Regions from separate parts of the Vibrio ziniensis genome, predicted to be linked through region 1. Evidence: riboswitches for the same ligand, from Rfam matches in the RefSeq annotation. Region 1 holds a riboswitch; the other holds the start of a gene.
The links. Region 1 has a riboswitch for lysine ahead of G5S32_RS09020 (Na+/H+ antiporter NhaC family protein). Riboswitches for the same ligand answer to the same signal wherever they lie in the genome.

Region 1 (16,221 bases):
CCATCTTGGTTAGTCACCATCACCAAACGATAACCCGCGTCTTGCAGAGTCAACAAACTTGGGATAACAAAAGGTTCCAGTTTAAGTTTGTCTAAACGGTCAACCTGAAAATCCACCGGTGGCTCAACAATCAAGGTGCCATCACGGTCGATAAAGAGAATTTTCTGTTGGGTGCTCATTGTAGAATCCTTTCTATTGGTAGTAGTTACGAATAAACGCGACGGTCTTTTCGCACTCTTCTCTATTGCCTACGCTAATACGCACACAATCTTCAATCGGTGAGTTACGTAAAATAATGCCTGAATCCCATGCTGCTTTGAACAAAGCATCGCCGTCTGGGAACTTAACTAACAAGTAGTTACCCCACCCTTCAAACACCTGCACGCCACTAATCATAGATAGACCAACTTGCATATACGCTCGATTAGCGTTTAGATCCAGCACTTGGTATTTTGCACGAGCAAGTCCTGCTTCAGACAATGCTTGAGTAGCAATTTCCGCCACTGGCACTGGTACTGGGTATGGTGCGATGACTTTTAACAGCACATTGATCAACTCTTCATTTGCAAGAGTAAAACCACAACGTAGACCTGCAAGAGCAAACGCTTTTGATAGCGTGCGTAGAATCGCCAAGTTTGGATATTGCGCCAACAAATCAACCGTAGATGCTTCTGGGCAGAAATCGATATACGCTTCATCCATCACGACAATCGCGCGGTCTTTTGTCATCTCTAACAAAGAAACAATGTCTTCGCGCTTAACCAAATTGCCGGTTGGGTTATTTGGGCTACAAACAAATACTAACTTAACATTTTCTAAATTCGCTTCGATGTTAGCTAAATCTAACTGCCACTCAGCAGTCAACGGCACTTTTTTACGTTCAACCCCAAAAGTTTCAGCACTAATAGCGTACATACCATAAGTCGGTGGACAAAATAAAATGGCATCTTTATTTGGTTCACAGAAAGCACGCACTAATAATTCAATACCCTCATCGGCACCACGAGAAGTTAGTACTTGCTCTGGCTTCACACCTGCGTATGACGCATAAGCGTTGATTAGCATGGGTGGCTGACATTCGCTATAACGGTTTAAGCGAGCAAAATTCGTTTTGTACTCGTTGTTGAATGGGGATTCATTAGCGTTTAGCCAAACATCACCACTTCCACCAATACGGCGAGCAGAAAGATAAGGCGTTAATTCCTGAATTTGTTTACGAGCGAGTTTTTCCATGATGATTACGCCTTTTCTTTACCAAGCTTTTCTATTCGAATTGTAACGGCACGTTTGTGTGCGTCTAGACCTTCCGCTTCCGCCATTTTTACTACAGTTGGAGCCAGTGTTTTCAGACCATCTGCGCTTAGCTCTTGAACTGTCATACGCTTGCTGAAATCCGCCAAACCTAAGCTAGAGTATGTGCGAGTGTAACCGTATGTCGGTAGCACGTGGTTAGTACCCGATGCATAGTCACCCACCGATTCTGGAGACCAGTCGCCCAAGAAGATAGAACCTGCGTTATCTAACAATGGAACAAGCTCACGAGGATTCTTAGTTTGAACAATTAAGTGTTCAGGACCGTAATAGTTAGAAATTGAAACTGCTTGGGTCAATGACTCTGCAATAATGATTAAGCTTGAAGCGAGCGCTTTTTGTGCAGTATCTGCACGCGATAGTGACTTCAGTTGTTTCTGAACAGCATCCGCTACTTTATCGGCAACCACAGGAGATGGTGTCACTAGCACTACCTGAGAATCAGGTCCGTGTTCAGCTTGGCTTAGTAAGTCTGCTGCAATAAAATCTGCGTCCGCAGTGTCGTCTGCAATCACTAACACTTCTGATGGACCCGCTGGCATATCAATTGCGGCACCACGGAAATCTTTGCTCACTTGACGTTTTGCTTCGGTTACATACGCATTGCCAGGACCAAAAATTTTGTCCACTTTAGTAACGCTTTCGGTACCATAAGCCATTGCAGCAATCGCCTGACCACCACCAACATTGTAAACTTCATCGATTTTGCAAAGCTTAGCCACATAAAGAATTTCATCGGCGATTGGCGGTGGAGAACACAATACTACTTTACGACAGCCTGCAATTTGTGCTGGCACGCCTAGCATCAACACGGTAGATGGTAATGGTGCGCTGCCGCCAGGAATGTACAAACCCACTTTATTGATTGCGCGGGTCACTTGCTCACACACCACACCCGGCATGGTTTCAACTTTAATTGGTGCCGGCTTTTGAGCCTTATGGAACTTGGTAATATTGTTATAAGCCACTTCTAACGCTTGCTTCATTTCATCATCAAGACGCTCACAAGCAGCGTCGATCTCTTCCGCAGATACACGAATCGATTCTGGCTTATATTTATCAAATTTTTCAGTCAGCTCTAACAGAGCAGAGTCACCTTCCGCGCGAACCTTTGCAATAACCTCTGCCACTGCTGCTGTGATGTTTGCACCTTCAGCGATAGCTGGACGTTCCAGAACAGAATCTTGCTGAGTTTCACTCAGCGATTGCCAAACGATCGTTCTCATCAGGGTTACTCCATCATCTTTTCAATTGGTAATACAAGAATAGAACTTGCACCAAGAGCTTTTAACTTTTCCATTGTTTCCCAGAACAAATTTTCAGCACTGACTAGGTGTACCGCTACGCGGGTTTTATCTGCAGAAAGTGGTAATACGGTTGGGTCTTCCGCGCCTGGCAATAGCGCTGTAATTTGAGGCAACTTCTCTACTGGCGCGTGCAGCATGATGTATTTCGATTCTTTCGCTTGTTGCACGCCATTCATACGAGTTAATAGGCGGTCAATCAAAGCTGCTTTATCTGGTGCAAATTCACCTGTGCGTTGAATCAGTTTCGCTTTCGATTGAAAAATCACTTCCACTTCTTTCAAGCCGTTTGCTTCAAGTGTAGCGCCTGTTGAAACTAAATCTGCAATCGCATCTGCAAGGCCTGCGCGAGGAGCAACTTCCACCGAACCAGTGAGCATACAAGTGCTGAAGTCAATACCACGCTCAGCCATGTACGCTTTAAGAAGTTGAGGATAAGTGGTTGCAATACGTTTGCCTTTAAGATCCTGTGGACCGTTGTATTCCACATCTTTATCAATGGCGATAGAAAGACGACAGCCACCAAAATCCATACGACGAAGGTCAATAAAATCGCTTGGCTGGTTTAGAGCAATGCGGTCATAGCGAGTTTCTTCTAAAACGTTCTCACCCACAAAACCTAAATCAACCACGCCATCCATGATCAAACCCGGGATATCGTCATCACGAACAAGAAGCAGGTCAATTGGCATATTTAGTGAATGAACCACTAAGCGTTCACCCATCACGTTAAACTTAACACCACACTTTTTCAGTAAGTCTTGGCATTCTTCACTTAAACGACCTTTCTTCTGGACAGCAATTCTTAGGCGTTGTGTTTGCATTACATTCTTCCTTCGTAAAATATTGAAATCTTTAAGTTTTAATTAAGCTAGATAGTAAAAAACCCTTGGGAGATTGGTCTCCCAAGGGTCTAAAATCTTAAAAATACTTTGATTTAACCACCGGGAGTTTCCTGTCTCCCGGGTATGCGTACATCTCCCGAAAGACTCTTAGGGATGATGGTGATGATGAATGTTCATTACAAAATTACGCATACTTAATTACACCGAATGTGTTCACTGGATTGCTTTCAACACTATCTAAGCTCGTCTCATTTTTCAACAAAAAATTTCACTTTTTGTAATCTTTTTCTAGCTACCGTCTTTCAACCACAAAAAAGGAGGCCTTAGCCTCCTTCAATATTCTACATTTTCAAATACTAAGCAGCTTTACAGCTCACCATCTTTGATTTCGCCAGTGTGCTGAAAACAAAGCACACTGCAATGAATGCTGCCGTAGAAGCTGCTAGAGAAGCTAGCACAGATAGAGTCATACCAAGAACAACGAAACCAACACAAGATACACCCGCAACAGCTAACGCATATGGAAGCTGAGTAGAAACGTGGTCAATGTGATTACAACGAGCACCTGTCGAAGACAAAATCGTTGTATCTGAAATTGGTGAACAGTGGTCACCAAATACTGAACCCGCTAATACCGCACTTAACATTGGCAGCATTAAAGCGATTTCCGTTGCGCCAGCCATATCGCCTGCAATTGGTAACATGATACCGAACGTACCCCATGACGTACCTGTTGAGAACGCCATAATGCCTGACAGTAGGAACAAAATAACTGGCAGCCAGTGTGGGTCAATATTGCCTTGAGCTAGAGATGAAAGGTACGCGCCCGTTTTCATGTCACCGATAACTGAACCAATCGTCCATGCAAAAACAAGGATTAAGATCGCACCAAACATCGACTTAGCGCCGATCCAAAGCGTACGTGCAATTTCAGTGATCGCGATACCTTGCTTAACTACGGTAAACATCGCAACAGCTAAACCCACTAAACCACCGTAAATCAGTGACGTACCAACATCGGTATTTTCAAACGCACCAAGTACATTGAACGACTTGCCATCGGCTACCAGTGCTTGTCCGCCTGTGTAAAGCATGGAACCGATGGTTGCAATGATAAGTAAAACGATAGGGTAAATAAGGTCTGACACCTTACCCTTTTCGCTTTCACGAATGTCAAGTTCATCGTTTAAATCACGCGCTTGTTCGTCATTCTCAGACATATCATCATCGAAACCTTGGCCCTGAGAAGCATTGATTTCGTGTTGGCGCATCTGACCGATATCCATTTGGAACCAAACAACGGCGAACACCATTAATAGCGCAAATACCGCATAGAAGTTCATAGGAACCAAACGAAGGTAAGCACCAAGCGCAGAATACTCAGTGATACCGTGTGATACTAGAATGCCACCAATGATGGTCATAATGTATGCACCCCAGCTGGAAGCTGGCATAACAACGCACATAGGTGCCGCTGTTGAATCTAGGATATAAGCTAGTTTAGCGCGTGAGACGTAAAAACGGTCAGTAACAGGGCGAGAAATTGAGCCAACCGCTAAGCTGTTGAAGTAGTCATCAACAAAAATGAAAACACCTAAGAATGCAGCCAATAGCTTAGAACCACGCTTGCTTTTTACGCGAACCTGAGCCCATTCTGCAAATGCTCGAGTACCACCAGAAAGCGTCAATAACGCAGTCATCATACCCAACAGCAATAAGAAGCCAACTATACTCATGTTCCAAGTATTCAGACCGCCATCTTCAATGAAGACGTTTTTAACTTTCGTGCCGATATAACCAATCGCATCACCCACTGAATAATCAGCAAGCAATAAAGCGCCAAGTGCGATACCCATACCTAAAGAAACCAGTACGCGGCGAGTAATAATAGCGAGGCTCAACGCCACTAATGCTGGGATTAGCGACAAAGGAGACGATGCAAAATCTAATAAATTCATGATCTTCAAAAACCAGTAATATTTCGGTTAGAGATCTACTGCAGACAAATCACATCGAAAAAATCAATGCGATTAATGTTGAACTAAGCGAAAGGGAAGTGAACACTCCACCCAACCCTACAGTAGCGCTCCATAGTTTAACAACAATATAGACTATGGCAGTGTTGCCCCTATTCGATGACAACCCCAGCTAGCAGCTTGATGGACTCACTAACTTCGGCGATATGGCCTTTCTCCAGTATTCATTGGCATCACCCCAATACTGGATACTATTCAATATCGCTCCTCTACGTCGGAGATAAGAAATTTCTTACACAATCTAAATTGTGTAATTATTAAACACACTCCGCTTTAGGTGGCGCTTATTGTACTTAACAAATTCATCAATGCAACATTGAATTTGATTTTCGTTACATCTGAAATTGAATACAGCGTGAATGTAATTTCATAATAAACATGTATAAAGGGACTATTCTTTACAACAATAATTGATTACGTTCATTCAAGTAACCTGACGATTTAAATCTAATATGCTTTCTCGCTTTATAGAGTTTTAGTTTATCAGAAAAACTAAAACTCTATAAAATGGGATGATTTTTTTATTATTTACACTATTATTACGTTAATCATATTGTCAGAATAAATAAGTCAGTTTAGTATTGGCTCGTTAATTATTTAATTAAACAGGATTAAGAAATGTCGGAAATCACTAAAACTCTATTAAATATTCGTAGTCTACGTGCATTTTCACGCGATCTAACTTTAGAGCAACTTGAAGAAGCGCTTGATAAATTAACGATCGTTGTAGAAGAGCGCAGAGAATCTGAAGAACAAGAGCAAGCAGCTCAAGCTGAACAAGAAGCAAAATTAGCAGCAATTGCTGAACAAATTGCTAGCGAAGGTATCGATATTGAAGCATTAATGTCGGCACTAGCAGGTGAAACTAAATCTAAATCAAAAGCGAAGGGTAAACGCGCACCTCGTCCAGCGAAATATAAATACATGGACAATGGCGTTGAAAAAACATGGACAGGCCAAGGCCGCACACCTTCAGCAATTCAAAAAGCTTTAGATGAAGGCAAACCTCTAGAACAATTCGAAATTTAATTTTCTAGTTTTCTGAAAAAGGCTCCGAATAAGGAGCCTTTTTTATTAACGTTATTCAGTCTAATCAAAAGTTCATTGCAATTATGAATTGATTTATCTTTCCCAGTATGCTTCTTCTAAACTATCTTCACGCTCAGGAAGACCACGAGATAAACGTGGAGAATGCTGAGCTAGCACTTCGTAACTTACACGGTTTGCATATTTACAAACTTGTGAGAAAGATGAATATGTTAAGAAATTATGCTGATGTTTACTTGAGTTTGGCACATTACCTTTGTGGTATTTATTTGCTGCCATATCATGAAGCAGTGCTGATAAAGCAGCATCGCCTGCCCCATTGGTATTCGTAATTTTCTCTGGCCCCCCCATATATGGAGATATATGAGAATAAACTCGAGTCGGATTTTCGCAGCTATTTTTGGTTGCAGGTCTACTAAATTCAAAGCGATTAAACTCAGGTATTGAACCCGGTAATAATGGTAAAGAAGTCTCTCTTTTACTTTCTTCTTCGGTATAACCAGCCATATATAAACCAACAGGACCTGCAGTACATAAAACTAAATCAACCCAATCTAACGCTTTATCTGATGCCATTAAAGGATCAGTTTCTTTGGTTAATGCTTCCGCTTCGTCTTCATTCATTGCAACAACTGAAACATGATCTCGTAAGAATTGCTGCCAATATAGAGGATCATCTTGAATAACGAATTTCGTTCCTAGTGTTAATACCACTGGCACGTCATATTTCTTTGCATATTCTATTGCGCGCATTGTGGCTTGTGGCATCGGATCACCATCTTTACAGCGAACTAAATATGCAGTAATCACCAAAGCAGAGGCATTCTTAAATATTTTCTCAGGAATACTGTCTGGGTGAAGTTTATTCATTTGACCTTCACTAATTGCAAAAGTTCGTTCTCCGTCTTCTGTAATTAATGCAAAGCAACGCCCAATCGCACCATCAACACCTTGCAGATAATTTAAATCCACACGACTAGATGTATTACATAAATAGCGATAACCGTAGCTGCCAATTTTAATATCTTGGCTCATTACACCGAGAAGCGTAGAACGATCATCTGCTAGCACAGAATAATTGTGCAATGTATTTCCTATGGTTCCGCCAGCAAATTCATTTTTGATCAGTCCGTTTTGCTTTAGCTCGTTATACAAAGCTTCAGCAGTTTGGTCATCTATGACTAATGAATGTCCTTTGCTTAATCCAAAACGTTCAATAAGTTCAGAATCCACTCTTGCTTCAATATCAACCAGTGTCTGATCAATACCAATAATGTGTGTGCGCGATAACTTCTTATTATCTTGCGCTTGGATAACTAATGGATCACGTGCATTGACTGGAAAGTAATGCTTTGACTTACGTTGGCCAGGAAATTTCATAACGTTTAAATAGGTGCGTGAGAAGAAAAGAGCCGGAATTTTACCTTGCGTGTAATAAGGCAGCAACTCAACTAAAGATAGCAAACGTTTTCGTTTAAAAGTTTTTTACACAACTCTTTTTTACAACGATAGTAGATAACGATTACATTTCCATTTAGCGTATCAATAAACCGAGATTGCTGTTTAATTGCACCAATTTAGAAGTGTGATTGCAGTCTCGGATCTGTCCTCAAAAAAGTCTTTCTGTTAGAATCTGCGTCCAAGTCAATCAAGTGGTATTAAGTCATGTCAGATAACCGCAACGCAAACAGCCAAAAGAAAGTCATTGTAGGCATGTCAGGTGGCGTTGATTCTTCCGTTTCAGCATATCTTCTTCAACAGCAAGGCTACCAGGTAGAAGGCCTTTTCATGAAGAACTGGGAAGAAGATGATAACGAAGAATATTGTACAGCAGCAGAAGATCTTGCTGATGCTCAAGCTGTCTGTGACAAACTTGGTATCCATTTACACACTATTAATTTCGCTGCGGAATACTGGGACAATGTGTTCGAATATTTCCTAGAAGAATACAAAGCGGGCCGCACTCCGAACCCAGATATCCTTTGTAACAAAGAAATTAAGTTCAAAGCATTTTTAGAGTTTGCAGATGAAGTGTTAGATGCAGACTACATTGCTATGGGCCACTACGTTCGTCGCACCTTTACAGAAGACGGTGAAAAGCCACAAATGCTACGCGGTAAGGACAACAACAAAGACCAGAGCTACTTCTTATATACTCTGAGCCACGAGCAAGTTGCACGAAGCTTATTCCCTGTTGGGGAACTGGAAAAGCCAGAAGTTCGACGTATTGCGGAAGAACAAGGTTTAATCACAGCGAAGAAAAAAGATTCAACTGGTATCTGTTTTATCGGTGAGCGCAAATTTACAGACTTCTTATCTCGCTATTTACCTGCTCAACCGGGTAAAATCGAAACTCCTGAAGGAAACGTTATTGGTGAACATCAAGGCCTTATGTACCACACATTAGGTCAACGTAAAGGCTTACATATTGGTGGTCAAAAAGGCGGCGGTGGTAATGAAGACCCATGGTACGTAGCAGAGAAAGATCTCAAACGTAACGTGCTTATCGCAGTGCAAGGTGCAGACCATCCGTTATTGAAGTCTTATGGCTTGATGGCATCGCAACTACACTGGGTAGATCGTACTCCGGTTAAAGAGGCGTTCCGTTGCTCAGTGAAGACACGTTACCGTCAAACTGACATCCCTTGTACTGTTATCCCTGTTGATGACAACAACATCAAGGTAATGTTTGATGACCCACAAGTAGCCGTTACCCCAGGACAGTCTGCTGTTTTCTACCAAGGCGAAGTATGTCTAGGTGGCGGCATTATTGAACAACGTATTTGTTAGGGTCTGTGACCAAAGGAGTATTTACGTGGCTAACACAATTTATGACCGAACGATCGCATTTGCAGGAATTTGCCAAGCTGTCGCTTTAGTGCAAAAAGTAGCGAAAGACGGTTACTGTGATTCAGACGCGTTTGAAACTTCACTGCGAGCTATTTTGTCGACCAATCCAAGTAACACTATTAGTGTATTTGGTAACGAAGCTGATTTGAAAGTTGGCCTTGAATGTCTCGTTAATGGTATTGATAGCACGCCAACAGGCAGTGCTATCACTCGCTATATTATTAGCTTGTTAGCTCTAGAGCGTAAGCTTACTAACCGCAGAGATGCCATGTCTCAACTTGGCGATCGTATCCAAATGATTGAACGTCAAGTAGAACATTTTGATTTGCTTGATGAACAGATGATCAGTAACTTGGCGAGTGTGTACCTAGATGTGATTAGCCCTATTGGCCCTCGCATCCAAGTAGCAGGCACCCCAACGGTATTGCAGCAAACATCTAACCAACAAAAAGTACGTGCGCTACTATTATCTGGTATTCGTTGCGCAGTTCTTTGGCGCCAAGTAGGCGGTCGACGTCTCCACCTTGTTTTCGGACGTAAAAAAATGGTGGATCAAGCCAAGATTCTACTGGCCAGAATGTAATCGTTAGCTCGCACAATGCGAGCTAATTTTTTTGCTCCACATTTTCGAGTAGAACAAACCTTGCGCAAACGTTTGCGCAATATTCGTGACAATTGCCAATGATACTGGTATAAAGCACACGAAATTTAGAAACCAATTCAGGAGAACATCATGGAACTGTCAGCATTGACTGCTGTTTCACCAGTAGACGGCCGTTACGGCAGTAAAACTATTGCATTACGCAGTATTTTTAGTGAATTTGGCTTACTTAAATACCGTACTATCGTTGAAATCCGCTGGTTACAGAAGCTTGCAGCAACAGCTGAGATTGCAGAAGTTCCTGCATTCAGTGAAGAAGCAAACAAATTCCTTGATAGCGTTGCAGAAAACTTCAGCGAAGCGGATGCACAACGTATCAAAGATATCGAACGCACAACTAACCACGATGTAAAAGCGGTTGAGTATTTCCTAAAAGAAAAAGTAGCTGGCGTTCCTGAGCTTCACGCAGTTAATGAGTTCATTCACTTTGCATGTACTTCTGAAGACATCAACAACACTTCTCACGCTCTGATGCTTAAAGAAGCACGTGATACGGTTATTCTTCCTGAAATCCGTAACATTATTGATGCAATTCGTGGTCTAGCGGTTGAATATCGTGACATCCCTCTTCTGTCTCGTACACATGGTCAACCCGCGTCTCCGTCAACTATGGGTAAAGAGATGGCGAACGTTGCATACCGTATGGAACGTCAGTACAAGCAGATCGCGAACGTTGAAATTCTTGCGAAAATCAACGGAGCAGTTGGTAACTACAACGCTCACCTTTCTGCATACCCAACACTTGATTGGCACAAATTCAGCGAAGAGTTCATCACTGAATCTCTTGGCGTAACTTGGAACCCATACACAACTCAAATCGAACCTCACGATTACATCGCTGAGCTATTTGATGCTGTGGCGCGTTTCAACACAATCCTTATCGACTTTGACCGTGACGTTTGGGGCTATATCGCTCTGGGTCACTTCAAGCAAAGAACGATTGCAGGCGAAATTGGTTCTTCAACCATGCCGCACAAAGTTAACCCAATCGACTTCGAAAACTCAGAAGGTAACTTGGGTCTAGCGAACGCTGTATTTACTCACCTTGCACAAAAGCTGCCTATTTCTCGCTGGCAACGTGACCTTACTGACTCAACAGTACTGCGCAACTTGGGTGTGGGCGTAGGTTATGCAATTATTGCTTACACCTCTACTTTGAAAGGTATCAGCAAGCTAGAAGTTAACCGCGAAGCGCTATTGGCTGAACTCGATAAGAACTGGGAAGTTCTCGCTGAGCCAGTACAAACCGTTATGCGTCGCTACGGTATCGAGAAACCATATGAGAAGCTAAAAGAGCTGACTCGTGGTAAGCGTGTAGATGGCGAAGCAATGCGCAACTTTATCGATGGTCTAGAACTGCCTGAAGAAGAAAAAGCGCGTTTGAAAGAAATGACGCCAGCAAGCTACATCGGTCAAGCAATCGAGCTAACTGATAAGCTATAAGCTGTTATTAGAATAATTAAGGGAGGCTCTGCCTCCCTTTTAATTTGCCATGCGTTTATTTATTGACTCTTTCGAAGAACAGCGTTACCTGCCCCACTTCAATACCAAATTTTTTAATCTTGGTGATGTTAAAAACCCGAGTCTCATCGTGTCTGTATAGCCAATCATCAAAAGTGACTTCAACTTCACCATCGTCTGTTTTTAACAAAAAGTCATACTGCCACTGAAGTGCGTTGCCCACTTCCTGCCCTACAGCATCACCAATCACATCATCGGCACGTCCAATATAAAAACCGTTTGAAGAGCGTTGAATAGCCCACACTCGTTGGCTCTGTTCACCATCGGCAAAGATAAAATCTTCCGTCAGTGTTAGCGTATTACCCAGCACCTTTCCCTCTATGTCGACTTCAAAACGCCGAGTCTGTTTATCGGTGTAATCTTGCACCATACCCCAAGCTTTGGTTGTACCGTTGAAGTAACCAAACAAGTCAAAATTAGGCTCATTTTGCTTATAATCCGCAAGCTCGGCACTGCAACCAACCAATGTAGCCAACAGTACCGTATAGAAAAACATTCTGATCGGTTTCATGGTCTGTTCATCCCTAACAATTGCTCTCTCAAATGCTGATATTCCGTCTTAGGCGACAGCCAAATCGCCAAAAATGCATCGTTGAGCGACTCATCTGAAATTGTACCCACCACTTGTTGCTCTCCATTTTGGGCAATGTAGGTAAACTCTCCTGCACTTCCATCAGTGACGTAAACCAACTTCTCTCCTGTTTTTACACTGGGGAATATTGTGTTGAGTGTCGGAATCCAGACATCAATTTCACCTTGGCTATAACCTTGTTTTTGCCACTGTTCTTCAGTCGCTTCTATTAATTGTTTGTTACTGATGTCTCTCATATACCGAATTTCAAGCGCGACTGGATGAGGAGAAATATCCCCGACCTGCTGATACACACCATTGGGCGAACGAAGCTGAGAAGAGTAAATATCGAGCCACAACCATGATAAGGTCGCCTGCCCGACAATTGGCCATTGTTGCCACTGACCCATCACCTCTTTTGAAAGACCCGCCGAGTTTGCGCTAGCGCTGACGAGTACTGTTTGCATCAGGAGTGCTGACGTCAGAAGCATTGTTCGAAGTTGAGTAATCATTAGTAAACATCCTCATGATTAACCAAGTTACACCACACCATTGCAGGGCAATAAACAACAAAGCCCCAGCCAGAGGTAATGAAAATTCAACAGCTGAAAATCGATATCCAGCCCAATAGCTTAGTGCTCCACCTAAGCCAACCAAAAACATGACCCAAACTTTCGGGTATTGCGCTAATTTAGGCACCCACTCTCTTGCATACCAGACGAATACAAACCAAAGCACCGCTAGCCATAAGGGGACGTGGGCGCTTTTGAACACTAGCAACCCTACTGCGCTGTTAAACGAGTCGAGTGCGACTCCTCCAATCCCCAGCAGAAGAATTTTGCCTATGTCCTCTTGCCTGCTATATGCCGCGTAACACAACGTGACCACACCGAACCCCAAAGTCAGCCACTGCCAGCTCTCTTGTCCTAGCACCGCCAGAAACCAGATGAGCTGGAACCAGAGTGAAACGACAAATAGGCGGTTCAAAATTAGCCTCGTTGAAGCGTCATGTGGATTGTGCTTATAGATCGTGCATTAAAGCCGCCCTCGCAATAGCAGAAGTAATAACGCCACATACGAATAAAACGTTCGTCATACCCCAAGAGTGATACTTGCTCTAAAGACTGTTCAAAGCGCAATCGCCAATCTTTTAACGTCTGGGCATAATCCAAACCCATGTCGAACACATCTCTGGTTATAAAATCACTGTACTGTGTAGCCGTTTGAGTGAGAACCGTCACCGATGGTAAGAAGCCGCCCGGAAAGATGTATTTCTGAATAAAATCAACGTTATTGCTGTAATAATCATAACGTTGGTCTGCGATAGTTATCGCCTGTATTGCCATCAGTCCTTTCGGCTTCAAAAGTGACTGACACTTTTTGATGTATGACTTGAGATATTGTTTCCCAACCGCTTCAATCATCTCAATTGACACCAATTTGTCGTACTGCCCTTCCAACAAACGATAGTCTTTTTTTAGCAAGGTGACACGGTCACCTAATCCAGCTCGTTCTATTTGCTCTTTCGCATAACTGAATTGTTCTTCAGATATGGTGGTAGTAGTAACCTTACAACCATAGGTTTGTGCCATGTATATCGCCATCGCCCCCCAACCCGTGCCAATTTCTATCACGTGGTCAGTTGGTTGGAGTTCTAACTGCTGACAGAGACGATCCATTTTATTGAGCTGAGCTTGCTCTAGAGAGTCATTTGGCGAGGTGTATAAAGCACTTGAATAGAGCATTCTTTTATCAAGAAAGGTTTTATACAGCTCGTTGCCCAGATCGTAATGCGCTTCGATGTTTTCTTTGGCTTGATCGATAGAGTTTCGATTAAACCAGTGTCCCAATTTATACGCCCATTGAGTCAACCAACTGCTGCGTTTTTCAATTCTGTCCAACGCAGTCATGTTTCTTGCCATCAACTCCATTAATGCCGTTAAGTTAGGGCTATCCCACCAGCCGTCCATATACGCTTCTGCCGCTGCAATGCTGCCACCTTTCAATAGGCGAGCATAAAAATCTGGATGTTTAACCCAAATAACCCCATGTGGCTCGTCTTGTTTTTTATGACCAAAGTTTTGCTGATTTGAGGTCTGTTCGGTAAAAGACTCCACAATCGTTAAACTACCAACATCCAAGTACTGCAAACATTTAAATGCAACGTTACGAGCACTTTTCTGCCACGCAGATAAGCTGATTGGCATATCCATGGAAGTCACATTTAGCATTGCGTATTCTCCTTACTACGATTGTTCTCTTTCTTATTGAATGTGTTCGGATGGTCGTAAATTGGTACACCCTTGACCCACAGTTTTAGTGCGTGCCAATAAATTCCTAATGTCACTTTTACCGCCATGATTGGCGTTTGAACTAACAACAAAAGTAAGCGCTGGGTTGAAAAATCTTTAGCCTTCATCGCCAAGGTAGCATCGAACGCTTTTCCTTCCCGATGACACTCTAAATGCACCATTAACGACTCATTTAACGGTTTCAATTTCCAATGATATTGCTGATCTATTGGGTTGAACGGCGACACATGAAATGCTTTGTCATGCTGCCAGTTTTTTCCATCATCTCCTGTATCTGCGGGAATTGCGTAGTAATGGCGTTCATTCCATGGCGTATTGCTTACTTCCGCTAGCAGATAACGCCATTCTCCTTTCATGTCATAAAGATAGTAAAAATTTACTGGGCTGAAATAGATACCCAAATATCTCAGGTGAACAACTGCGAGAACTTTTCCTTCTACGCGCTCGCCCGTTAACTCAAAGACTTTGTTCTGTACCGACTGTTTGAAGTCACCATCACCCAGATAATCTTCACGGCGCAACCTCGCCCAATGCCACCATTTTTCTCCAAGTCCCCATACCTTTTGAGATAGTTCTTTCCATTCGTCCAAATCAATACATGGCATAAATAAGGAATAGGCCAGCTCATGTCTCTTAGGTGTATAACGTCTGTGTCTTACACTCCCGACCAGTAGCCGACTGTTAAGGGCTGACATTATGCTGCCCCTTTCATCTTAGCTTGATTGGCTTGTTCGATATTGGTTACCACGTCCAACGCACTTCGTACGCCATCCTCATGGAAGCCATTGTGCCAATAAGCGCCGCAGAACCATGTATGATTCGCTCCACTGATTTCTGACTTACGTTGCTGGGCTTGTATCGACTCTTCCGTAAATACGGGGTGGTGGTATACAAAACTGCGCAGAATCTTAGTTGGGTCTATATATTCCCCACTGTTTAGAGACACACAGAATGTCTCTGGCGCGTCAATATGCTGCAATATATTCATGTTGTACGTGAGTGAAGGTAAATGAGAGTCTTGCCCTTCATCACCTCTTAGCCAGTAGTTCCACGATGCCCACGCCGCTTTTCGCTTCGGCAATAATCGCGTATCAGTATGAAGAATGACTTCATTAGCTTGATAACCAAGCTGAGACAGAATTTGCTGTTCTGGTTCGCTCGCATCTTCCAGCATGGAAAGTGCCTGATCACTGTGACAAGCAAAAATCACTTCATCAAACCACTCCGTTTTCCCCAAACTTGTCACTTCAACACCACCAGCCACACGCTTAACTTTGTCCACTGGCGAACTGGTGCGAATTTTTTCTTTGAATCCTTTGGTTAAAGGTTCTATGTAAGAGCGAGAGCCACCTTGAATGACATTCCATTTCGGGCGATTACTAATATCCAACAAACCATGATTGAGGAAAAAACGAAGGAAAAAAGTTAAGGGAAAAGCTCGCATATCCGCTAAAGACGATGACCAAATTGCCGCGCCCATAGGAAGAATATAGTTTTCACAGAAGTAGTGAGAAAAACCGTGATAGTTAAGAAACTGCCCAAGTGTTTGTAAATTTATTTCCGAGTCTTTGGCTTCTTGCTTTGCCAATTTATTAAAACGAAGGATCTCCGAAATGAAGTGATAGAAACGAGGGTTCAACCAGTTACGCTTTTGGGCGAACAATGTCATTACCGTATGACCGTTGTACTCAAGACCCGTTGCATCATTGCGCACACTGAAGCTCATCTCGGTTGGCGTTGTTTCCACGCCCAACTCACCCATC
Region 2 (16,221 bases), 850 kb from region 1:
TGCACGGTTCGGGTCGCACTGAAATTGAATTTAACTACATCAATGACCGTGGTGATATCCGCGTCAAACGTCACCCGTTTGAAGGTATTTTGAATAACCTTGAGCGCCGCTATCGCGATACTGAATCCAATTCGGTACGTGAAGAACTGGTAAAATACATTTCAAATAAACCATGTAGCCATTGTGAAGGTACACGCTTACGCTTAGAAGCTCGCAACGTATTCGTTAATGACACCGCGCTACCACAAGTTGTAGAGCTCAGCATCGCTGAAGCGCTTGAGTTCTTCCAGTCTTTGAAGCTCGAAGGTCAACGAGCACAGATTGCAGAAAAGATCATGAAAGAGGTTAATGACCGTCTGCAATTTTTGGTCAACGTAGGTCTGAACTATCTGAATTTATCACGCAGCGCTGAAACGCTCTCAGGTGGCGAAGCTCAGCGAATTCGCTTAGCAAGTCAAATCGGCGCAGGCTTAGTCGGTGTGATGTATGTTCTTGATGAACCGTCAATTGGTCTCCACCAACGCGACAACGAACGTTTGCTTAAAACGCTCGAACATCTGCGCGATTTGGGTAATACCGTGTTAGTCGTAGAGCATGATGAAGATGCAATTCGTCTGGCTGACCATGTGATTGATATCGGTCCAGGCGCGGGGGTGCACGGCGGCAGCGTTGTGGCTGAAGGTAATGTCACCGATATCATCAACAACCCCAACTCTCTTACAGGACAGTACCTAAGTGGTGTGAAGAAGATTGAGGTCCCAAAACAGAGAACAGCAAAAGATGACAAGAAAACGGTTGAACTGATCGGTGCGACGGGTAACAACCTGAAAAATGTCGATTTATCTATTCCTGTGGGTCTTTTTACTTGTGTCACCGGTGTTTCAGGATCGGGTAAATCGACGCTGATCAACGATACTTTCTTTAACATCGCGCACATCGCTTTAAATGGTGCAACTACGTCAACACCTGCGCCCTACAAATCGATTAAGGGCCTAGAACATTTCGATAAAGTGATTGATATTGACCAAAGTCCAATTGGTCGAACACCGCGTTCAAACCCTGCAACCTATACTGGAATATTTACTCCGATCCGCGAACTCTTTTCGGGAACACAAGAGTCTCGCTCACGCGGCTACAAACCAGGACGCTTTAGTTTTAACGTGCGTGGGGGGCGCTGTGAAGCGTGTCAGGGCGATGGCGTAATCAAAGTTGAAATGCACTTCTTGCCGGATGTATACGTTCCTTGTGATGTATGTAAAGGAAAGCGCTACAACCGCGAAACCTTAGAAGTTCGTTACAAAGGCAAAACCATTGATGAAGTGCTCGATATGACCATCGAAGATGCCCATACGTTTTTTGAACCAGTTCCTGTTATCGCACGTAAACTGCAAACCTTAATGGACGTTGGTTTGTCATATATCCGTCTGGGTCAGTCTGCAACAACCTTGTCAGGTGGTGAGGCGCAACGGGTAAAACTATCTCGAGAACTTTCTAAACGTGACACGGGCAAAACGCTTTATATTTTGGATGAACCGACCACAGGTCTACACTTCCACGATATTCAGCAGTTACTGAATGTGCTGCATCGCCTGCGTGATCACGGCAATACCGTTGTGGTGATAGAACACAACCTTGATGTGATTAAAACTGCCGACTGGATAGTTGACCTAGGTCCAGAAGGTGGCCAAGGCGGAGGAGACATCATTGCTGAAGGTACACCTGAAGAGGTAGCGAAAAGTAAAGTCTCCCATACTGCGCGTTTCTTAAAACCTATGTTGAAATAAAAAAAAACGATAATATTGGCAAGCTAGCGACCAGTGTTGGTGTCCGCTGGTTTGCTGATATTATAGGATTAGATTATGGCAACCTTGCTGCTAAATGGCACACAACTCGAGCCACACGCCCCAAGAGTCCCTTTAAACAAACCGTTTCTTTTTTCCATTGCAGCTTTGTATCTTGTTGCGATGCATATATTTATGCCTAACTCTGGCGGTGAAGGTCTTCTACTGCCCTCTAACGCCACCAGCTGGCTATTCCTCGGCCTCTCGATTGCTCTAGGTCTGTATCAAATCGCTTCTCATCAATACATCCGATACTCGAAATTGACTATCGGTTTGTGGATGTGCTGTGTATTGATGACCATACCCATATTCTTTAGTAACGCCAGTTTCGAAAACTCAGCCGAACGACTTATCGGTTTGTGGGCAGGATTTACTTTATTTCTGGTACTTCAACAGTTTTATTTTAGTAATAAGAGTAAACAAAAATTACTGTGGTTTGTTGTCTGCGCCGTCGTCATTGAAGCCATTATCGGTAGTTTTCAATATATCAATATCAGCACTAATGGTCTCTTTTACTCAGCAAGCATCCCTTATGGCATTTTCCAGCACACTGAGACCATGGCAAGTTTCCTTGCTACGGGCGTGGTTCTATCTGGCTACTTATTAGCTCGTCAGCCTAAAATCTATAGTAAAAAACTTCGAGAAGTAGGATTGCTCTACTTTACGCCTGTCATTACCCTACCTTTGATTGTCTTATTAGATTCAGAGATTGGTTGGATAACCTCCGCGATAGCGATTTTAACACTGCTTCCTTATCTCTACCGATTCTCCCCTCGCCAGCGTTTTTTTAATTGGATAATGGCTTGTTCAATAGGGTTAGTAATTGGCTTAGCTGCACTATTTCTACAGAATGAAAATGCCGAGCATTCCTATGCTGAAAAGCAAGTTGCGCCCAATCGAACTCTGTTTTCGCAATCGATAGACATGTTGATTGAAAAACCATTTACGGGTTATGGGTTCGGTCACTTCGAGTCTCAATATATTCTATATACTGCTAGACAACATCAGCTCAATAACAGCTACCCTTCTGGCATACCTTCTACTCAGCATCCCAACAATGAAATCTTATTTTGGGGAGTCGAAGGCGGAGGACTGCCAGTACTAGGACAACTACTGGCGATTATATTCGTATTGGCCAGAATCTATTCAGCGAAAGAAAAGACCAGACTGGTGATGTTTGCACTGCTCCTTCCAATTGCAATGCAAGGGCAATTTAGCACCCCATTTTATCAATCAAGTATTCATTGGCTGACGTTTATCATTCTGCTGTTTTGGGTAGAACAACGGGTAGCGAAATGTCGTGTGTTTAGGTTTAGTGAATTTACTCGCTCTGTATTACGAGTAACGAGCCTAACTATGCCTGTTGCAATCAGCATTTACATCGCGGGCATACTACATACCAATTACTATCTCACTAAATTTGAAGTATCGAATCCAAAACAACTGGATATTTTGAATAAAATCATCAATCCAGCCTTGGTCAAGGATCGATTAGATTGGGATCTCTACAGCGCCTATTTTGAACAGGGTTTGAGTGAAGAGAAATCAGAGTATTTTCAGCCGTATATCGACTGGTCTTTAAAAACGATTCAAAGTAAACCTAGACCAGAGCTTTACATTAACTTAATCAAAGCATACCAAGTCATGGGAAATTTAAGTCGAGCAGAACAAACAAAGACTGAAGCGACATTTTTGTTCCCTAACTTGGATTTTAGCGATATTCACTATCCTCCCTTTATAGAAAACCAAGAAGATATGGACAGTGATGATGAATAGTAATACCAATTTCACTATTCATCTGTTTAGTCTTAGACAATGAGCACAGAACGCAATGTCTACTTGATTAGCAAATTAATGTGACTGGTATAAAAAGGTGGCACCAGCCACCTTTTTTTCATTGATTTACTTACTGAGTCAGCGATTCTTCTAGTGCTCTTAAACACAAAGCAATGTTTTCAGAACGAGCACCATAGCCCATCACACCAATCCGCCACGCCTTACCAGCAAGAGCGCCCAATCCCGCTCCAATTTCCAGATTGTATTCATTGAGCAGATGACTACGAACTTTCACATCATCAACACCATCGGGAATATACACGGCATTTAATTGAGGTAGACGATACTCTTCTTGCACAACAAATTTAAAGCCGAGTTTTTCTAAACCTAATTTAAGTTTTTCATGCATCGCCTTATGACGTGCCCAAGCATTTTCTAACCCTTCATTTTTCAAAATGAGTAGAGCCTCGTGCAGTGAGTATAAGCTGTTTACTGGCGCAGTATGGTGGTAGCTGCGTTTACTACCTCCACTCCAATAGCCCAACACTAAGCTTTGATCTAAAAACCAACTTTGGATCGGAGCTTTCCGCGCTTGGATCTTCTCGATCGCCTTCGAAGAGAGTGTCAAAGGAGACAGACCCGGTACGCAAGACAAACATTTCTGACTTCCAGAATAAACCGCATCCAATTGCCACTTATCCACCAGCAAAGGTACGCCACCTAGAGAAGTTACCGCATCAACAATTGTCAGCATGTTATTTTGCTTCGCCAAAGCACCCAAAGTCTCTGCGTCGCTAAGAGCACCAGTCGAGGTTTCGGCATGGACAAACGCCAGAATTTTCGCATCCGGATGTTGGCTAATCGCTTGTTCAACTTTACTGACAGAAACAGGAGTTCCCCACTCATCCTCTACCGTAATCGCGATACCACCACAGCGAACCACGTTCTCACGCATACGTTCACCGAAAACACCATTTCGACAAACGATAACCTTATCACCGGGTTCAACTAAGTTTACAAAACACGCTTCCATCCCAGCACTACCAGGAGCGGAAACCGCAATCATGAACTCATTTTCAGTTTGGAAAGCATATTTGAGCAACACTTTCAGCTCGTCCATCATCCCAACAAATAAAGGATCCAAGTGCCCGACTGTTGGGCGGCTTAAAGCCTGCAATACTTGAGGAGAGATATCCGATGGTCCAGGTCCCATCAAAATTCGATGTGGCGGGATGAAGCTTTGTATAGTCATAGGTGCTCCCAATTTTATTAGTAGATAATCGTTCACAGACGAAAATGTAGAGTACGGCAGAATCTAAGCATCGACAATTCGACAGAGGTCTATGCTGCCTGACTCTTTAGACACATTTATTTTCACTTATCACAAATTTACAATTGACATCAGTTTCACAAAACCGTTCAATGAGTGAGCTATCTGTACTCTAACAAGCTGCAATCTACAGCGAGAGTATGGCAGAAGAGGAGCACTGCCCAGGCAGATGTTTTGTGGAGCCTCAACTCCAAAACAAAACATTCAGGGGGAGTAGTGCCGAGATGAGTCTAAGTTGTGGCTTTGGCTTATCGGTTGTAAGGGTTGAATCCCTTCAACTGTCATCAGTGCTATGCTGATGAAGAGCTTCTGAGGAATTTTATACAACCTGCCTGTTGTTACACCTCTTTTTTGCTCTAAGAAACTCTCTTCAAAACATTGGAAGTTGGATTACCAACCCTTTTTTATTTCTAGGAAGTCCGGGAGAAATGTAGTGAGCGCATTCAATGTCGCCAAGTTTGGTGGAACAAGTGTTGCAAATTTTGAAGCAATGAGCCGTTGCTCTGCAATTATTGAAAATAATCCACAAACACGATTAGTCGTCAGCAGCGCATGCTCTGGCGTAACGAACTTACTTGTTGAGCTTGCTAATGGTGTTCAAGATGCTGAGCAAAGACTTAACATTATGAAGCAATTGGCTGATATCCATGATGCGATTATCGACCAATTAGCAGACCCAACCAAAGTAGAAAAAGAAGTACATTCGATGCTTGATAGCATCGCAAGCGCTGCCGAAGCTGCCTCTTTCCAATCAAGTAAGAAATTAACCGATCATCTTGTTGCTTGCGGCGAGTTGATGTCGACCTATATTCTTACTCAATTAATGCGTGAGCGCGGCGTAAATACGATTCGTTTCGATATTCGCGAAGTATTAAGAACGGACAATAACTACGGTCGCGCAGAGCCACAAGTTGAAGAAATCGCTAAACTGGCACAAGAGAAGCTTGCTCCACTTTGTGCTGAATACGTGGTTGTTACTCAAGGTTTCATCGGCTCTGATGAACAAGGCAATACCACAACGCTTGGCCGTGGCGGCAGTGATTACTCTGCAGCTTTGATTGCTGAATCAGTAAAAGCTTCTGGCTTAGAAATTTGGACAGACGTACCTGGGATCTACACAACTGACCCACGCATCGCACCAAAAGCTGCACCAATTCCAGAGATCAGCTTTAGTGAAGCGTCTGAAATGGCAAACTTTGGAGCAAAAATTCTGCACCCTTCAACTCTGGTACCAGCACTGCGCCATGAAATTCCGGTGTTTGTTGGTTCATCTAAAGAGCCAGAAAAAGGTGGTACTTGGATTCGCCAACAAGTGGAGAACTCGCCACAGTTCCGCGCACTGGCTCTACGTTGCAACCAAACTATGGTAACGCTTCGCAGTGCGAAGATGTTCCATGCTTATGGCTTCTTAGCGAAAGTGTTCGAAATCCTAGCAAAATACAAAATCTCAGTTGACCTTATCACGACCTCTGAAATCAGTGTATCACTGACTCTAGATAAGACAGACACTTCAGGTGGAGCACCAGAGCTACCACAAGAAGCAAGAGAAGAACTACAAGAGCTGTGTACGGTAGAAGTGGAACATAACCTATGTCTTGTTGCCTTGATTGGTAACCACATGGAGACAAAAGGTTATGCGAAAGAAGTGTTCAGCACATTAGGCGACTTTAACCTACGTATGATTTGCTACGGAGCAAGTGACCATAACCTTTGCTTCCTTGTTGATGCTCATGAATCTAAAGCGGTAATTCAGAAGCTGCATTTGGATCTGTTCGAGAATCGATACAAGTAGTCTTGCTGGTTCTCCCCCTCAGATGAGGGGGAGCTAGAGGGGGTTGAAGTCCACTGAACTTATTAATTATTGCAATCTTAATTAAGCGCGGTGAAAGCAACCCCACCCAGCCTCCCCTTCGAAAGGGGAGGAGTAAAGGCGTATAGCTAGCCGTTGATGTTAGGACCTAACCATTTTTCAGCTTCAACGCTGTCCCAACCTTTACGCTCGGAATAACTCTGAACCTGATCATCTTGGATCTGTGCTACAGCAAAATAGCGCGAGTCAGGGTGTGAAAAATACCAGCCGGAAACAGATGCGCCCGGCATCATTGCGTAACTGGTTGTCAGTTCCATACCAATCTGTTCTTGTACGCCTAGCAGCTCCCAAATAGCGCCTTTTTCCGTATGTTCAGGACAAGCCGCATAACCCGGAGCTGGACGAATACCCTGATACTTTTCGCGAATCAAATCTTCGTTGCTGAGATTCTCATCTGGCGCATAACCCCAAATCTCAGTACGTACTTTCATATGCAGATATTCAGCAAAGGCTTCTGCCAAACGGTCAGCAACCGCTTGCACCATGATCGCATTGTAATCATCACCTTTGGCTTTGAAGTCATCCGCAAGCGCTCGCTCACCAATACCACCAGTAACAGCAAACATACCTACCCAGTCTTGTTTACCACTATGTTTTGAGGCAACAAAATCAGACAAACAGTAGTTGGCACCTTTTGGCTTCTCAGTCTGCTGACGAAGGTTGTGCAGCACTTTAATCACTTGTTGACGCGACTCATCCGCATACACTTCAATATCATCATCAATGCTCGCTGCTGGGAACAAACCACAGATACCATTCGCCTTCATCAGACCTTGTTGCTCAATACGGTCTAACCAATCATTGGCATCTTTGTACAGCTTGCGAGCTTCTTCCCCGACCAACTCGTGATCGAGAATCGCTGGGAACTTGCCAGACAGTGACCAAGTCATGAAGAATGGCGTCCAGTCGATGTACTGACGTAGCACTGAGACATCAAAATCTTTGAATACATGAATACCCGGTTTAACTGGTGCAGGTGGCGTATAAGTCTGCCAATCAATCGCAGCTTTATTCGCACGAGCTTGTTCCAGCGTTACAGGACGGCTCTTCGGTTTTTTACGAGCATGTTGTTCACGGGTTCTTTCGTAATCCAGATTTAAACGCTCTACGAATTCTGGACGACGCTCATCAGAGAGCAATGCTGAACACACACCAACGGCGCGTGAGGCATTGTTCACATACACTACAGGTTGGTGATAGTTCTGCTCAATCTTCACAGCGGTATGCGCTTTAGAGGTTGTCGCTCCGCCAATCAGCAGTGGCAACTCAAAGCCTTGGCGCTCCATCTCTTTAGCCACGTGCACCATTTCATCCAGAGATGGGGTAATCAGTCCAGACAGACCAATAATGTCCACCTTCTGTTCACGTGCAACTTTTAGAATGGTCTCACACGGCACCATCACGCCAAGGTCGATGATTTCGTAGTTGTTACATTGCAGTACAACGCCAACAATATTCTTACCGATATCGTGAACATCGCCTTTCACTGTCGCCAGTAGAATTTTGCCGTTTGAAGAACCGGACTGCTTCATCGCATTAATGTAAGGCTCTAAATAAGCAACCGCCTGCTTCATTACACGAGCCGATTTCACTACTTGCGGCAGGAACATTTTGCCCTCGCCAAACAGGTCACCCACCACGTTCATGCCGTCCATTAATGGACCTTCGATAACTTCAAGTGGCTTAGACGCCTTAGATCGGGCTTCTTCAGTATCTTCAACGATAAATTCAGTAATACCTTTAACCAGTGCGTGCTCTAAACGCTTTTCAACCGGCCAAGTACGCCACTCAAGTAGAGATGCGTCTTCTTCTTTGCCTACTGCGTTTTCACGGTATTCTTCTGCTATCTCAAGCAGACGCTCTGTTGCACCGTTGTCGCGGTTGAGAATAACGTCTTCAACCGCATTACGCAGTTTCTCTGGAACGTTGTCGTATATCTCAAGCTGGCCAGCATTAACGATACCCATATCCATACCATTCTTGAAACAGTGGTATAGGAACACAGCATGAATCGCTTCACGCACGTAGTTGTTACCGCGGAAAGAGAAAGAAACGTTAGATACACCACCAGAAATCATCGCATGAGGAAGCTCACGTTTAATGTCTGCTACTGCATTGATGAAATCAAGCGCGTAGTTATTGTGTTCATCAATACCCGTTGCAACAGCGAAGATATTCGGGTCGAAAATAATGTCTTCCGCAGGGAAACCTACTTGTTCGACAAGAATATTGTAAGCGCGGCGACAAATTTCAATCTTACGTTCACGAGTGTCAGCCTGACCAACTTCGTCAAACGCCATTACGATAACGGCAGCACCGTAACGACGAATCAGTTTCGCCTGATGAATAAACTTCTCCTCGCCTTCTTTTAGCGAGATAGAGTTTACGATGCCCTTACCTTGAATACATTTCAGACCTGCTTCGATAACTTCCCATTTCGAAGAGTCCACCATGATGGGTACTTTCGAAATTTCAGGCTCTGATGCACACAGCTTGAGGAATCGCTCCATACAAGCCATCGCATCCAGCATACCTTCATCCATGTTGATATCGATGATTTGAGCGCCATTCTCAACTTGTTCGCGGGCAACGTCTAAAGCCTCATCGTACAATTCTTCTTTGATAAGACGTTTGAAGCGAGCAGAGCCAGTCACGTTGGTACGCTCACCAACGTTCACGAATAGAGTATCAGCGGCAATGCTCAATGGTTCTAAACCAGAGAGTCGACATTCAACACTGATCTCAGGAATCTCACGTGGCGTAACACCCTCAACCACTTTAGCCATCGCAGCAATGTGAGCAGGTGTTGTACCACAACAGCCACCAACTAAGTTAAGGAATCCCGCTTGTGCCCATTCACCAATATGCTCAGCCATGTCTTCTGGTGACAGGTCATATTCACCAAATGCGTTCGGCAACCCTGCATTCGGGTGAGCAGAAACATAGCATTCTGAAATGCGAGAAAGCTCTTCGACATATTGACGAAGCTCGTCTGGACCTAAAGCACAGTTCAAGCCAAATGAGATAGGACGAACATGACGTAAAGAGTTATAGAATGCTTCTGTTGTTTGACCAGAAAGAGTACGACCGGATGCATCGGTAATCGTACCGGAGATCATGACAGGTAATTGAATACCAAGCTCTTCGAACACTGCATCAACCGCAAAAGCACACGCTTTCGCGTTCAAGGTATCGAAAATAGTTTCAATCAGAATCAAGTCACTGCCGCCTTTTATTAGCGCACGTGTAGATTCAGAGTAAGCCGTCACTAACTGATCGAATTCGATGTTGCGATAACCAGGGTCGTTAACATCAGGAGAGATAGAACAAGTACGGTTAGTTGGACCTAAAACACCCGCGACATATCGTGGCTTATTCGGCGTTTTTGCTGTCCATTCGTCAGCGACTTCACGAGCAAGCTTGGCTGCTGCAAAGTTAATTTCTTCGCTGAGAGACTGCATATCATAGTCAGCCATCGCAATTGTCGTGGCGTTGAAGGTGTTAGTTTCAAGGATATCTGCACCAGCTTCCAAATAAGCAGCGTGAATACCTCTAATCAATTGAGGCTGAGTCAAAACGAGAAGATCATTGTTTCCTTTTAGATCGCAGTGCCAATCCGAAAAGCGTTCGCCACGATAATCTTCCTCTTGCAACTTGTGCTCTTGGATCATGGTTCCCATGCCACCATCGATCAACATGATACGTTGCTTCAATTGCGCTTCGATCTGGTGTTTTAGATTACTACCCACAGTACAGCCTCATTATTCCTTTTTTGCTTGTTCGACATCCTATCACACATTGATTAGAAATCTAGACGTCTAAAACATCTAATTACGATAAATGCGCACGTTAAAATTTTGATAAATCTATAGGTAAAAAGTGTTTGCTATTTGTTCAGCATCAAAGGACAATTTCGCTCACATTTAGTTACATTTGAAGAAGAAAATGTCGGTCTACTACACTCTGTGCTTTCTATCTGCTGCAGCAATGATGATTGCTTTTTTAAACAGCAAGATAGTGAAAATGCAAACCACGATAGCCATTACAGCTGGTTCTATGGTGCTCTCATTACTTATCCTTATTGCTGGTCAAAATGACTGGTTCCATCTTACTCAAATAGCAACAGAAACAGTCACCAGCATCAACTTTGAAAACTTTTTGTTAAAAGGTATTTTAGGTTTCCTTTTATTTGCAGGTGGCCTCGGTATCAAACTTCCCCACTTAAAAGATCAAAAATGGGAGATTACGGTACTTGCACTCGGCGCAACGCTGTTTTCAACCTTCTTCATTGGTTTCGGCTTATATGGATTCTGTTATTTCACAGGCATCCATCTCGATCTTGTCTACTGCTTACTATTTGGCGCTCTGATTTCTCCAACCGACCCGATAGCAGTATTAGCGATTGTTAAAAAGATGAATGCGCCTAAACGTATTTCTACCCAAATTGAAGGCGAGTCTCTATTCAACGATGGTTTCGGTCTAGTTATCTTCGTAACCATCTTTACTATTGCATTCGGTAAAGAAGCTCCAACTGTAGGAAGTGTAGCTGCATTATTTGCTCAAGAAGCGATTGGCGGCATTATTTATGGCTTCCTATTAGGCTTGCTATTCCACTACTTGATCAGCGCAACTAACGACCACTCCATGGAACTGTTACTGACTATTGGTGTACCGACTGCCGGTTATGTGTTTGCAGACGTTATCCATGTATCAGGCCCATTAGCGATGGTGGTATCAGGTATTATGATAGGTAACTGGACTCGCTTTATTGGCTTTTCTAAAGAAAGTGAAGAACATCTCGATCACTTCTGGGAGTTGGTCGATGAATTCTTAAATGGCTTGCTTTTCCTTTTGATCGGTATGTCGATGCTCCTTTTCGAATTCCACAAAGAAGACTGGATCTTAATGTCTTTCGCGATACCGCTAGTGTTAGCAGCACGCTTCAGTAGCGTATTCGTTTCATACTTAGGCTTTAAGCGTTATCGTAAATACAACCCTTGGTCGATTAAGATCTTAACTTGGGGTGGATTGCGTGGTGGTCTAGCATTAGCGATGGCACTGTCAATTCCATCAGGCATGATGGTTATCCCAGATAAACTTATCGACGTAAAAGAGCTGATTCTGGTAATGACCTACGCTGTAGTAGTGTTCTCTATCTTAGTGCAAGGTTCGACAATCACACCGATGATTGACAAGGCCAAACTTAAAGAGAAAGAAATGGAAGAACAGGAACAGACTGCAGAGCAAAGTAACGTACAGCAAAGCCAGCAGCAAAATATCTAAACATTATTTTTTGAAGAGCAGTAACTCCGGTTGCTGCTTTTTTATAGCTATTTAATAGTAAAACCCAGATACGACGAATATCCATCCGTTAAGCCATTCCAACATAGCCAATACCGCCATCACTGGCATAGCGTAGTGCTATTTCCCCTTCCCTTTTAAAGAGAGATTGGGTAAGCATTGCTTCTACGAAATACTCGTTGAACGCGATAAGCTAAGTTCAGTGAAAGCCTCCTCTAACTCCCACCTCGATAAGGGGTAGAACCAAAAGCAAATACCTTAAACTTTGCCTCTATCTCACCTGCAACACTCGACTGAAGATTAAAAGGAGCCAACGAAGTAGAAAATGAGGAATAGCCTGATACCATCCTAGATAACAACATGATCAGACAGAGCATCGGTAGAACAGTGAATGGGCGTCAAACGCAAACGCGCATTCATTTGTCCCTGAAGCTCCGCCGAGCCATCCATGGCTCGGAGGGTTTGCTTATCGACGCCTATTCACTGGTCAGGAAGTTCTCCAGAATGGTATTAAACAAAGAGCAACCAACTGAACTACCGCTCCGCATTGGTCACTTTGCTATAGACGCAAAAAAGCCCCGTCATTTCTGACGAGGCTTCGAAATAAGTGGCGGAGCGGACGGGACTCGAACCCGCGACCCCCGGCGTGACAGGCCGGTATTCTAACCAACTGAACTACCGCTCCGCATTGGTCAGACTATTAAGTCTTTTCTTTGTTTGCCTTCAGATTTATCAATCTGAACACAAGTAATAAAGCCTGGCGATGTCCTACTCTCACATGGGGAGACCCCACACTACCATCGGCGCTAATTCGTTTCACTTCTGAGTTCGGCATGGAATCAGGTGGGTCCAAATCGCTATGGTCGCCAAGCAAATTCTGTTTTTGATTTCACTTTTTATAAAAAAGTGGAAACCAACAAATCGGAAAGCTGTTTAGTGTTCTCTACACATTCAATTCTGCTCTTGCTTTGAGTCCATCAAAACCCCTTGGGTGTTGTATGGTTAAGCCTCACGGGCAATTAGTACAGGTTAGCTCAATGCCTCACAGCACTTACACACCCTGCCTATCAACGTTCTAGTCTCGAACAACCCTTTAGGACACTTAAAGTGCCAGGGAGAACTCATCTCAGGGCTTGCTTCCCGCTTAGATGCTTTCAGCGGTTATCAATTCCGAACTTAGCTACCGGGCAATGCTACTGGCGTAACAACCCGAACACCAGAGGTTCGTCCACTCCGGTCCTCTCGTACTAGGAGCAGCCCCCTTCAATTCTCCAACGCCCACGGCAGATAGGGACCGAACTGTCTCACGACGTTCTAAACCCAGCTCGCGTACCACTTTAAATGGCGAACAGCCATACCCTTGGGACCGACTTCAGCCCCAGGATGTGATGAGCCGACATCGAGGTGCCAAACACCGCCGTCGATATGAACTCTTGGGCGGTATCAGCCTGTTATCCCCGGAGTACCTTTTATCCGTTGAGCGATGGCCCTTCCATTCAGAACCACCGGATCACTATGACCTGCTTTCGCACCTGCTCGAATTGTCATTCTCGCAGTCAAGCGGGCTTATGCCATTGCACTAACCACACGATGTCCAACCGTGTTTAGCCCACCTTCGTGCTCCTCCGTTACTCTTTGGGAGGAGACCGCCCCAGTCAAACTACCCACCAGGCACTGTCCTCGACCCGGATAACGGGTCTGAGTTAGAACATCAAACATACAAGGGTGGTATTTCAAGGACGGCTCCACACAAACTAGCGTCTGCGCTTCAAAGCCTCCCACCTATCCTACACATGTAGGTTCAATGTTCAGTGCCAAGCTGTAGTAAAGGTTCACGGGGTCTTTCCGTCTAGCCGCGGGTACACTGCATCTTCACAGCGATTTCAATTTCACTGAGTCTCGGGTGGAGACAGCGTGGCCATCATTACGCCATTCGTGCAGGTCGGAACTTACCCGACAAGGAATTTCGCTACCTTAGGACCGTTATAGTTACGGCCGCCGTTTACCGGGGCTTCGATCAAGAGCTTCGCGTTACCGCTAACCCCATCAATTAACCTTCCGGCACCGGGCAGGCGTCACACCGTATACGTCATCTTACGATTTTGCACAGTGCTGTGTTTTTAATAAACAGTTGCAGCCACCTGGTATCTGCGACTCTCATCAGCTCCATCCGCGAGGGACTTCACCGTCAAGAGCGTACCTTCTCCCGAAGTTACGGTACCATTTTGCCTAGTTCCTTCACCCGAGTTCTCTCAAGCGCCTTGGTATTCTCTACCCGACCACCTGTGTCGGTTTGGGGTACGATTCCTTACAATCTGAAGCTTAGAGGCTTTTCCTGGAAGCATGGCATCAATGACTTCACTACCGTAGTAGCTCGACATCGTGTCTCAGCCTTAAAGAGAGCCGGATTTACCTAACCCTCAAGCCTACGCACTTGAACCTGGACAACCGTCGCCAGGCCCACCTAGCCTTCTCCGTCCCCCCATCGCAATTGTAAGAAGTACGGGAATATTAACCCGTTTCCCATCGACTACGCCTTTCGGCCTCGCCTTAGGGGTCGACTCACCCTGCCCCGATTAACGTTGGACAGGAACCCTTGGTCTTCCGGCGAGGAGGTTTTTCACCCCCTTTATCGTTACTCATGTCAGCATTCGCACTTCTGATACCTCCAGCATGCTTTACAACACACCTTCAACGGCTTACAGAACGCTCCCCTACCCAATATCCTAAAGGATATTGCCGCAGCTTCGGTTTACTACTTAGCCCCGTTACATCTTCCGCGCAGGCCGACTCGACTAGTGAGCTATTACGCTTTCTTTAAATGATGGCTGCTTCTAAGCCAACATCCTAGCTGTCTGAGCCTTCCCACATCGTTTCCCACTTAGTAGTAATTTGGGACCTTAGCTGGCGGTCTGGGTTGTTTCCCTCTCCACGACGGACGTTAGCACCCGCCGTGTGTCTCCCGGATAGTACTTACTGGTATTCGGAGTTTGCAAAGGGTTGGTAAGTCGGGATGACCCCCTAGCCTTAACAGTGCTCTACCCCCAGTAGTATTCGTCCGAGGCGCTACCTAAATAGCTTTCGGGGAGAACCAGCTATCTCCGAGTTTGATTGGCCTTTCACCCCTAGCCACAAGTCATCCGCTAATTTTTCAACATTAGTCGGTTCGGTCCTCCAGTTGATGTTACTCAACCTTCAACCTGCCCATGGCTAGATCACTCGGTTTCGGGTCTATATCCAGAGACTAAACGCCCAGTTAAGACTCGGTTTCCCTACGGCTCCCCTATACGGTTAACCTTGCCACTGAATATAAGTCGCTGACCCATTATACAAAAGGTACGCAGTCACCCCACGAAGAGGCTCCTACTGCTTGTACGTACACGGTTTCAGGTTCTATTTCACTCCCCTCACAGGGGTTCTTTTCGCCTTTCCCTCACGGTACTGGTTCACTATCGGTCAGTCAGGAGTATTTAGCCTTGGAGGATGGTCCCCCCATATTCAAACAGGATATCACGTGTCCCGCCTTACTCGTTTTCACTTAAAATGACATGTCGGTTACGGGGCTATCACCCTGTATCGCGGCACTTTCCAGAGCCTTCACCTGTGTCATTAAAAGCTTAAGGGCTAATCCAATTTCGCTCGCCGCTACTTTCGGAATCTCAATTGATTTCTTTTCCTCGGGGTACTTAGATGTTTCAGTTCTCCCGGTTCGCCTCATTAACCTATGTATTCAGTTAATGATACGTGCTTATGCACGTGGGTTTCCCCATTCGGAAATCGTAGACTCAAGTGGCTTTTACTGCCTAATCTACGCTTATCGCAAGTTAATACGTCCTTCATCGCCTCTGACTGCCAAGGCATCCACCGTGTACGCTTAGTCACTTAACCATACAACCCCAAGAGGTCTTTCGTATGGCAAACAACCAAGGTTTAGTTGTCTCTCATTATTTGAATGAGCGAGAGACATTTCGATTTTGCCGGACTCAAATATGAATACTTACTTATAAAGTAAGATTCCCAAGAACACTTGAATGTGTATTGGTACCTAAATCATCTCTTCATAAAAAGAAATCATCTAGGATTTGAGAACTTTTAATAAATAA

Region 2: it holds a riboswitch for lysine, as region 1 does, so the genes downstream of both, lysC (lysine-sensitive aspartokinase 3) here and G5S32_RS09020 (Na+/H+ antiporter NhaC family protein) in region 1, are expected to answer to the same signal.

Annotation. Positions count from the first base shown of each region.
Region 1 is NZ_CP049331.1:1,971,565-1,987,785, forward strand. It holds gene hisB (bifunctional histidinol-phosphatase/imidazoleglycerol-phosphate dehydratase HisB) at 1-179, opposite strand, end outside; gene hisC (histidinol-phosphate transaminase) at 193-1,233, opposite strand; gene hisD (histidinol dehydrogenase) at 1,239-2,537, opposite strand; gene hisG (ATP phosphoribosyltransferase) at 2,543-3,439, opposite strand; His leader region at 3,493-3,629, opposite strand; gene G5S32_RS09020 (Na+/H+ antiporter NhaC family protein) at 3,817-5,418, opposite strand; lysine riboswitch at 5,534-5,716, opposite strand; gene G5S32_RS09025 (H-NS family histone-like protein) at 6,115-6,525, shown strand; gene G5S32_RS09030 (inosine/guanosine kinase) at 6,619-7,923, opposite strand; gene mnmA (tRNA 2-thiouridine(34) synthase MnmA) at 8,209-9,333, shown strand; gene hflD (high frequency lysogenization protein HflD) at 9,359-9,976, shown strand; gene purB (adenylosuccinate lyase) at 10,127-11,497, shown strand; gene G5S32_RS09050 (DUF3833 domain-containing protein) at 11,553-12,086, opposite strand; gene G5S32_RS09055 (chalcone isomerase family protein) at 12,083-12,613, opposite strand; gene G5S32_RS09060 (DUF2878 domain-containing protein) at 12,588-13,133, opposite strand; gene G5S32_RS09065 (SAM-dependent methyltransferase) at 13,136-14,377, opposite strand; gene G5S32_RS09070 (DUF1365 domain-containing protein) at 14,371-15,153, opposite strand; gene G5S32_RS09075 (NAD(P)/FAD-dependent oxidoreductase) at 15,153-16,221, opposite strand, start outside.
Region 2 is NZ_CP049331.1:2,820,713-2,836,933, forward strand. It holds gene uvrA (excinuclease ABC subunit UvrA) at 1-1,784, shown strand, start outside; gene G5S32_RS13035 (PglL family O-oligosaccharyltransferase) at 1,860-3,617, shown strand; gene G5S32_RS13040 (pyridoxal-phosphate-dependent aminotransferase family protein) at 3,748-4,869, opposite strand; lysine riboswitch at 5,087-5,264, shown strand; gene lysC (lysine-sensitive aspartokinase 3) at 5,381-6,739, shown strand; gene metH (methionine synthase) at 6,886-10,566, opposite strand; gene G5S32_RS13055 (cation:proton antiporter) at 10,763-12,100, shown strand; tRNA gene G5S32_RS13060 (tRNA-Asp) at 12,727-12,803, opposite strand; rRNA gene rrf (5S ribosomal RNA) at 12,874-12,989, opposite strand; rRNA gene G5S32_RS13070 (23S ribosomal RNA) at 13,117-16,006, opposite strand.